2 regions of the Roseateles sp. FW301-B2 genome follow, and region 2 is predicted to be linked to the other one. Evidence: predicted binding sites of a transcription regulator. Region 2 holds the regulator's gene; the other holds the start of a gene.
The links. The regulator NrdR, encoded in region 2, represses ribonucleotide reductase genes. The targets are predictions, from matches to a motif close to CACNANATNTNGTG.
Positions count from the first base shown of each region.

Region 1: the regulator NrdR is predicted to act here: its motif matches at 1,740-1,753, upstream of AC3WQY_RS12725 (ribonucleoside triphosphate reductase).

Region 1 covers NZ_JBYTBE010000016.1:28,458-33,165, forward strand. The annotation lists gene AC3WQY_RS12720 (methyl-accepting chemotaxis protein) at 1-1,273, shown strand, start outside; gene AC3WQY_RS12725 (ribonucleoside triphosphate reductase) at 1,759-3,774, shown strand; gene nrdD (anaerobic ribonucleoside-triphosphate reductase) at 3,812-3,994, shown strand; gene AC3WQY_RS12735 (anaerobic ribonucleoside-triphosphate reductase activating protein) at 3,991-4,701, shown strand.
Region 2 covers NZ_JBYTBE010000012.1:111,577-116,284, forward strand. The annotation lists gene AC3WQY_RS10750 (pilus assembly PilX family protein) at 1-1,015, opposite strand, end outside; gene AC3WQY_RS10755 (PilW family protein) at 1,020-1,724, opposite strand; gene AC3WQY_RS10760 (prepilin-type N-terminal cleavage/methylation domain-containing protein) at 1,715-2,263, opposite strand; gene AC3WQY_RS10765 (type IV pilin protein) at 2,260-2,730, opposite strand; gene AC3WQY_RS10770 (GspH/FimT family pseudopilin) at 2,835-3,395, opposite strand; gene nrdR (transcriptional regulator NrdR) at 3,489-3,932, opposite strand; gene glyA (serine hydroxymethyltransferase) at 3,954-4,708, opposite strand, start outside.

The sequences.
Region 1 (4,708 bases), on a different contig from region 2:
CGAGCAGGTCACCAAGGCCTGGAAGGCCTATGCGGCCAGCCAGATGACGCCCGAGGAGGCGCGCCTGGCCGCCAAGTTCATCGAGCTGCGCGGCCGCTACGTCAAGGACGGGCTGCTGGCCGCCCGCGATGCCATCAAGTCCGGTGCGGCCGAACAGTCGACGCAGATCTACACGGGCCAGATCCTGCCGCTCGGCAAGCAGACCCAGGAGGCCATGGACGCCCTGATCGGGCTGCAAGTCAGCGAGGGCGCCAAGGACTATGCCGCGGCGCAGAGCGGCAGCAGCCAAGTGATGTGGGTGAGCCTGCTGGGCACGGCGCTGGCGATTGCACTGTCGGTCTGGCTGGCCTGGGTTGTGAGCCGCTCCATCACCGCGCCGGTACGTGAGGCCCTGGACCTGGCCGAGCGCGTCGCCGCGGGGGACCTCAGCGCCACGCTGCAGGCCAGGGGCCGCAACGAGATGGCGCAGCTGCTGCAGGCGCTCGGCCGCATGACGGAAAGCCTGCGCGCCATCGTCGGCCAGGTGCGCGACAGCAGCGAGAGCATCAGCACCGGCTCGGCCGAGATCGCCACCGGCAATGCCGATCTGAGCCAGCGCACCGAGACCCAGGCCAGCAATCTGGAGGAGACCGCGGCCACCATGGAGGAGCTCTCCAGCACGGTGCGCAACAACGCCCAGACCGCCGCCCAGGCCAACGAGCTGGCGCACAGCGCCAGCGCCGCGGCCGGCCGTGGCGGCGCCGTGGTGGGCGATCTGGTCAGCAATATGGCTGCGATCTCGCAGAGCTCCAACCGCATTTCGGAGATCATCGGCGTGATCGACGGCATCGCCTTCCAGACCAATATCCTGGCGCTGAATGCCGCGGTGGAAGCGGCGCGCGCGGGCGAGCAGGGCAGGGGCTTCGCGGTGGTGGCGGGCGAGGTGCGCAGCCTGGCGCAGCGCAGCGCCGAGGCGGCGCGCGAGATCAAGTCGCTGATCGGCGACAGCCAGACCAAGGTCGAGAACGGCAACCGCCTGGCCGAGCAGGCCGGCGGCGCGATGCAGGACATCGTGCAGGAGGTGGGCCGCGTCAGCACCCTGATCGCCGAGATCGCCAGCGCCAGCGGCGAGCAGTCGCGCGGCATCTCCCAGGTGGGCGAGGCGGTGGGCCAGCTCGACCAGGTGACGCAGCAGAACGCCGCCCTGGTGGAAGAAAGCGCCGCCGCGGCCGAGAGCCTGCGCAACCAGGCGCAGCAGCTGTCGGAACTGGTGGCGAGTTTCAGGTTGAGGTGACGCAGCCGTCTCGGATCGACGGATCCGCGCCGCAGCCCAGGCCGGCAGGCACTCGGCCCCAGATGCGGTGGCCTTCGCGTAGAACGCTCAGGCTTTCCTCGGTGCTCGCCGAACCGGGACTCGCGCACAACTCGCCGTTGCACCCCTGCGGGCCGGCGTGTGCCAGTGGCACCCGCCTGTGCTCCAGCTCAAACAAGGCGCGCTCGACGCATCGCCTGGAGCGATGCGCAACCCGGTTCTGCTGCGCGCCTCGGCATCGCAAATGGGGCCTCGCACCTGCCGACCTGCGCTGCTCGGGCAGTGCACGGCCTTGATGCCGTGGTGCGCGATCTGCGCTTTGTTGCCAACACCACGCGCAGGCCCGGCAAGCTCGGCTCGGCCCTTTTTGCGCTGGCGCAAAGCCCGCGCAGATCGCCGGGGTCAGGTCTTGTTGACCACATATCTAGTGTCTATCCTGCCGGCCTGACACTAGATATAGGTTTTTCATGTCCACTCAAGCGGCCCAGCAGCCTACGGCGCTGATGAAACGAGACGGGCGCGTCGTCGCCTTCGACGCGGCCAAGATTGCCAGCGCGCTGGCGCGGGCCGGCGCCGCCACCGGCGAGCTGGATGCGCAGCGCGCGCAGCAGCTGACGCGGGCGGCGGTGCTGCCGCGCCTGCAAGGGGTTCACTGCCCGCAGATCGAGCAGGTCCAGGATGCCGTCGAGGCCGCGCTGTTCGATGCCGGCCTGCGTCACACGCTGCGCGCCTACGTGGTGTATCGCGAGCAGCACCGCCAGCTGCGCGGCGCGCGCCAGACCCTGGTGGATGTGCAGGCCACCATGGACGAATACCTGCAGCAGCGCGACTGGCGCATCAAGGCCAATGCCAACCAGGGCTGGAGCCTGGGCGGGCTGATCCTGAACGTCTCCGGCAAGGTGGTGGCCAACTACTGGCTGGACCAGGTCTATCCGCCCGAGGTGGGGCGCGCGCATCGCGAGGCCGATCTGCACATCCACGACCTCGACATGCTGAGCGGCTACTGCGCCGGCTGGTCGCTGCGCACCCTGCTCAACGAGGGGCTCAACGGCGTGGCGGGCAAGGTCGAATCGGCACCGCCGCGCCATCTCTCCAGCGCGGTAGGCCAGATCGTCAACTTCCTGGGCACGCTGCAGAACGAATGGGCCGGGGCCCAGGCCTTCTCCAGCTTCGACACCTATCTGGCGCCCTATGTGCGCCAGGACGGGCTGGGCTACGAGCAGGTGCGCCAGTGCATGCAGGAGCTGGTCTACAACCTCAACGTGCCCTCGCGCTGGGGCACGCAGACGCCGTTCACCAACCTGACCTTCGACTGGACCTGCCCCGAGGATCTGCGCGAGCAGGTGCCGGTGATCGCGGGCCGCGAGATGCCGTTCTGCTATGGCGATCTGCAGGCCGAGATGGACCTGATCAACCGCGCCTATATCGAGGTGATGATGGCCGGCGATGCGCGCGGCCGCGCCTTCACCTTCCCCATCCCCACCTACAACATCACGCCCGATTTCGACTGGGACAGCCCCAACGCGACCGCGCTGTTCGAGATGACGGCGCGCTACGGCCTGCCGTATTTCCAGAACTTCCTCAATTCCGAGCTGCAGCCGAACATGGTGCGCTCGATGTGCTGCCGCCTGCAGCTGGATCTGCGCGAGCTGCTCAAGCGCGGCAACGGCCTGTTCGGCTCGGCCGAGCAGACCGGCTCGCTGGGCGTGGTGACGATCAACTGCGCGCGCTTGGGCCATCTGCACGCCGGCGACGAGGCCGGCCTGTTGCGCCGCCTGGACGAGCTGCTGGCGCTGGGCCGCGACAGCCTGGAGATCAAGCGCAAGCTGATCCAGCGCCTCATCGATGCCGGCCTGTTCCCCTACACCAAGCGCTACCTGGGCACGCTGCGCAACCATTTCTCGACCCTGGGCGTGAACGGCATCAACGAGATGATCCGCAACTTCACGGCCGATGCGCAGGACATCAGCACGCCCGCCGGCCATGCGCTGGCGCTGCGCCTGCTGGACCATGTGCGCGGCCGCATGGTCGAGTTCCAGGAACAGACTGGCCACCTCTACAACCTCGAGGCCACGCCGGCCGAGGGCACGACCTACCGCTTTGCCAAGGAAGACAAACGGCGCTTCCCTGCCATCCTGCAGGCCGGCACGGCCGAGCAGCCTTACTACACCAACAGCTCGCAGCTGCCGGTGGGCTTCACCGACGATCCCTTCGAGGCGCTCGAGCGCCAGGACGAGCTGCAGCGCAAATACACCGGCGGCACCGTGCTGCATCTCTACATGAACGAGGCGCTCTCCAGCAGCGCGGCCTGCCGCGAGCTGGTGCGGCGCTCGCTGTCGCGTTTCAAATTGCCCTACATCACCGTGACGCCCACCTTCTCGATCTGCCCCACGCATGGCTATCTGAGCGGGCGCCACGAGTTCTGCCCGCACTGCGATGCCGAGGCGCTGGCGCGCAAGCAACAGGCCGCGGTGGCGGCCTGATGACGTCGATTCCCAACCAAAGCCAAGGAGGCAAGACATGACCCCAAACCAAGCACAGACCGAGCTGCAGGAGCACGAGCGCCAGCGCTGCGAGATCTGGACCCGCGTGATGGGCTACCACCGGCCGGTGGCATCCTTCAACACCGGCAAGCAGGGTGAATTCGAGGAGCGGCTGTGCTTCCAGGAACGGCCGCTGTGCCAGGGCGCGGCCGCGGCTTGAGTGCGGCGCCCGCGGTGGCCGGGCTGACGCCCTTCAGCAGCCTGGACTATCCCGGCCAGCTGGCCGCGGTGGTGTTCCTGCAGGGCTGCCCCTGGCGCTGCGTCTACTGCCACAACCCCGGGCTGCAGCCGCGCGGGCCGGGCCGGCTTGGCTGGGCCGAGCTGCTGGCCTGGCTGGAGCGGCGCCGCGGCCTGCTCGACGCGCTGGTGTTCAGCGGCGGCGAACCCACGCTGGACGCGGCCCTGCCGCGCGCCGCCGCGCAGGTGCGGGCGCGCGGCTTCAAGGTCGGCCTGCATACCGCCGGCCTCTATCCCGAGCGCCTGGCCACGCTGCTGCCCTTGCTGGACTGGGTAGGGCTGGACATCAAGGCGCCGCTCACGGATGCGGCGCTGCACCGGCGCATCACCGGCGTGCCCGGCGCTGAACGCGAGGTGGCGCAGAGCCTGGCCCTGCTGGCCGCCTCGGGCCTCGGCTATGAATGCCGCAGCACCATCCATCCGGCGCTGCACGATGGCGCGGCCCTGCAGCAGCTGGCCGAGCAACTGGCCGGCGCCGGCGTGACGCGCTGGGCCCTGCAGATCGCGCGCCCGGACGGCACGGCGGGCGGGGCCGGCGCATTGGCGCCGGTGCCGCCCGACTATCCCGATGCCGCGCTGCTGGCGCGGCTGCGCGGCCGCGTGCCGGGGCTGGAGCTGCGGCGCGGCTGACGAGGCC
Region 2 (4,708 bases):
GGGCAGCGGCGCTGCCAATCACCTGGTTGCTGGCCAAGGTGGCCGCGGTGTCCACCCATAAGACGTCAGCGCCCGAATTGGCAGCTGCGCCAATTGGGGGCACGCAATCGCCGGGGCACTGCACGGTCCGTACATTGGGTTGGCCCTGATAGCGGGCCAGCGACATGCCGAAGTACATGCGGAACATATTGGCAGGCAGCAGATTGGGGTCTTGCTGGACGATGGCATCCAAAGCCGGCGTGCCCGGCACGCTGGTGAGCCGATCCGAGCTGCCCAGCAGCTGGCCACCGGTCTGTAGCACCAGCCCGTTGGTGCTCGGGTCGCTGTTGTGCAGGCCCAGGTTGGCGCCCAGGTTGACATCCAGCGCAGCCACCAATGGGCTCGCTGGAGGCATGCGCAAGGCGCTCAGGAAACCGAGCCCGACGGTGACCGAGGTCTGCCCCACCGCGCTGTCCACCATGTTTTGGTTGAAGGTCGCGCAATCGGACAGCAGGCTGCTGCAGCCGATGACGTTGAGCAGCACGATATTGGATTGCGTGCCAAGGCCGGGAAAGCGCACGCCAAAACTGGGCTGCAGGATGCTGCTGTCGCGAGCTGGGCTGGCGGCCGGCCCCACGGCCGGACATTGACAGTCCCAGCTGTTTTCACCACTGGCCGTGCACCCGGCACGGCTGTAATTGACCGCAGGCAGTACCGGACCATAGCCTTGTGTGGACAAGGCCGTCAGATAGCGCTGCCTGAAACTCGTGCCCGCCGCCGCGCTGGCCTGGCAACTGGCGTTCAAATTTCCACCATTGAGCATGGCGATTGCCCACTCGATGCCAGATTCCGCCGCTTCGGCGGCAACGCCGGAGCGGAAGTAGTTGCTGGCGATGCGTTGCTCGAACACAAGGTTGCGGTTGGCATAGGCTGCCATCATGGCGAGCACGAAGAACAGCACCATCACGGTGACGAGCGTGGCCGCACCTTGCTGGGCCTTGGCGCCCGGGGCTCGAGGGAAACGAACGGTGCTCATGGCATTAGGGGCAGGCCCCAGTAATGACTTCATCGTTGCGCACCCGTGCGCTCAACGTCAGGGTACGGTCGACGGCCGCGTCGTGCGCGGCTACCCCCCGTATCCTGATTTGCACGTCGTGCACCTGCAGGGCGGGCGGGCAATTCGCCAAGCCATTGCAAGGGGACAGACAATAGTCGGGCAGCGGAACGGCTTGCGTATTGAGCGTGACGGCAAAGTCCCTCACCTCTAGCACGGCCGGATCCGTCAATGGCTGGTAGCTGCCCCCCAGGCGATATTCGAGCCTGCCACTGCGTAGCCGGAAGCCATGCTGTTCGGCGGCCAGCGGCAACACCGCCGGCGGCGCATGACTCAGCTTGTCATCGGAATACGCGTAAGTGACCTCATTGCCTGCAGTAACAACCGGAACGCCGTCGAGCAACACCCGCAGGCCGCCATAGGGATTGCTGTTGGGTGCAGTGTTGCTGGGTGCCCATACCGATGTACTCGCCGAACTCCAGGCGCCGGCACGCCGGATATCGCGCAACATCATGTCCGCGGCGGCGCGCAAGTCCTGCTGCACCTGCGTTTCCAGCACCAGACGTTTGTGATCTCCGATCTGGCTGGTGGCCATCACCACGGCACCGGCGACCACGATCATGCCGACGGCCAAACCCACCATGAGTTCGACCAAGGTCATGCCGTGCTGCAGCGTGCGTCTCACTGACATGGCGCAACTCCTGGCATGGACTGGTCGGGCGAGCAGGTGGCAATACGTCCGAGCGGATTCATGCTGATCAGCAATTGCCCGACCCGCCTGCCCTGGACCAGCACAGCGAAGTTGCTGGGAATTGGCGCCAGCTGGGGGCCGCTGAACCTCATCTTGTCGCCCGCCTGCGGCTTTAATTCCACGCCGGTCTGGCTTGCGACCGCAACCGTTTTTGACTCGGTCTGCTGGAAGTTGCAGGCCGAGGCCGGGGCGCGCGTGCAGTCACAGCTGCCCAGCGGGCCGATGGACATCGCCACCGTGTAGCAGCTTTGGCTGGCATTACGACCAAACCAAAGCTGCAATTCCGTTGCTCTGAGCCCCGCCTCGGAGCGTGCATAAGCGAGATTGGCGCGCAATTCGGCAGCGACGGCCTCGACGCGGTAACGCGACAGCATATCGGCCAGATTCGGCCACGCCACGCCCAGCAGCACGCCGAGGATGGCAAGTGCCACCATCACCTCGACGAGGCTGACGCCGCGATGTTGATGTTGTACGCTCATTTGGGCCAACACTTGTCCGAGCTATCCGCGCTGGATCCATCCACGGCCTGGTACTTCGCCGTGCCTCCCTTCATCGTGATGGACAGGTTGGCGCAGTCGCTGTCTGCCGTTTGCAGGCCGCCAGCGCGGGGCGTGGCGACAAGCGTGTAGCCCGTTGCCGACGCATTCTGGATGGCAATGTCGTAGTGTTTGGCTGCAGCGTTGGCCAGCAGGCCCAACTCCGCCATGGAGTCTGTGTAGGCTGGTTTGTTGGCGCGCCAGCGCTCCTGCGCCTGCTGCACCGTGGCCAGTGCGGAATAGGCATCGGCGCGGCGGCTTTTGGATACGTACTGGCGGTAGGTGGGTAGGGCGACCACGGCCAGTATCACCAAGATGCTCAGCGTGACCATCAGTTCAACCAGGGTGAATCCAGCCTCAACCGTGGCTACACGATGCCATTTTTGCGTGGAAGGGGGCTGCTTGCTCACGGCCCGATTATTTGGTGTTGACTCGTGACAAGCTGCACGAATTGGCGCCGCCTGTCAGCTCGGGCGCACCGCTCATCCATACCCCCCCTTGCTTGAGGGGGGGCTTAGCAGCGGGGCAGGGCGCCCCGGTCGGTATCCGGCGAACAGGACCTGATCCGTCCCATGATGCTGACGATGTGCCGCACCATGGCGCCGTCCCTGAGTCGCACGTCTATCGTGCCGGCGGGGCTGGCCGTGCCCTGTTCACCCTTGAAGGTTATGCGGTTGACATTGGCGCGTATGCTCATTGCACCGTTGCTGGGCAGCCAAGCGGCTCGAATCAATGCGCCCGCGTCGCCACAGCTGACCTTGCCGGCGTTGTCGCAACTGCAGTCTGTCGTCTGGCCGATATGCATCCAATAGCAGGAGCCTTCGGCTGTGTCGGCAAAGCTAAGATGGATGCTGTTGCCGCTGCGTATCGATTCACTGCGGGCTAATTGCAGGTCCACGTAGAGTTGCGAGGCAATTGCATGCAGACGGTTGCGCTCGCGCAAGGCCCTCATGGCTTGCAGCGCGGGCAGCGACAGCAGGCACAGTATCGCGAGGCAGATGCAGATTTCCAGCAAGGAGACACCGCTGGAGTTGCGCAACGGGGCCGAGCGTCGCTGCTGTCTTGAGCCGTTCATGTAGCACCTCGCCGTTCAAGCCTTGGCGGTGCTGAAAACTTAGCTCGCCGTGTTCGGTGTTTCATTCACACCGAAGAGGGAGCGGGGCGAAGCTCAGATCTCGCGAATCAACTGGCGGAACTCGTCCACATCCTCGAAGCTGCGATAGACCGAGGCAAAGCGTACATAGGCCACTTTGTCGATGCGCTTGAGCTCGCGCATCACCAACTCACCCAGCCGGGTGGAGGGGATTTCCTTGGCACCGCTGGCGAGCAGTTTTTCGTGGATGCGCTCCAGGGCCGCATCGATCTGCTCAATGCTCACCGGACGCTTGCGCAGCGCCAGTTGCATGGAGGCGCGCACCTTGCTCGGATCGAACTCGGCGCGCGTGCCATCCTTCTTGACCACCGCGGGCATGGCGATTTCCGCCCGTTCGTAGGTGGTGAAGCGTTTCTCGCAGCCCTGGCAGCGGCGCCGCCGACGCACCACGTCGCCCTCGTCGGACTCCCGGGTCTCGGCAACCTGGGTTTCGTGATGTCCGCAGAAAGGGCAACGCATGCGACGGGGCGGCTCGTTGGCTCAGCGGTAGACCGGGAACTGACGCGTCAGTGCGGCCACCTTGGCGCGCACGGCTTCCAGATTCGCCTCGTCGCCCGGCTTGTCCAGCACATCGGCGATCAGGTGCGCGGTCTGGCGCACCTGATCTTCCTTGAAGCCGCGCGTCGTCATGGCCGGCGTGCCCAGGCGGATGCCGCTGGTCACCATGGGCTTTTGCGGATCGTTGGGAATGCCGTTCTTGTTGCAGGTCATGTGGGCCTTGCCCAGCAGGGCCTCGGCCTCCTTGCCGGTCAGGCCCTTGGGCCGCAGATCCACCAGCATGACGTGGCTTTCGGTACCGCCGGAGACGATGCGCAGGCCGCGCGCGATCAGGGTCTCGGCCAGCACCTTGGCGTTCTTGACCACCTGTTCCTGGTAGGTCTTGAATTCCGGCGTGAGCGCCTCCTTGAAGGCCACCGCCTTGCCAGCGATCACATGCATCAGCGGGCCGCCCTGGATGCCGGGGAAGATCGCGCTGTTGATCTGCTTGGCCACATGCTCCTTCATCAGGATGATGCCGCCGCGCGGGCCGCGCAGGCTCTTGTGGGTGGTGGAGGTCACCACATCGGCATGCGGCACCGGGTTGGGGTAGACGCCCGCGGCGATCAGGCCGGCGTAATGCGCCATGTCCACCATGAAATAGGCGCCGATCTCCTTGGCCACCTTGGCAAAGCGCTCGAAATCGATGCGCAGGCTGAAGGCCGAGGCGCCGGCGATGATGAGCTTGGGCTTGTGCT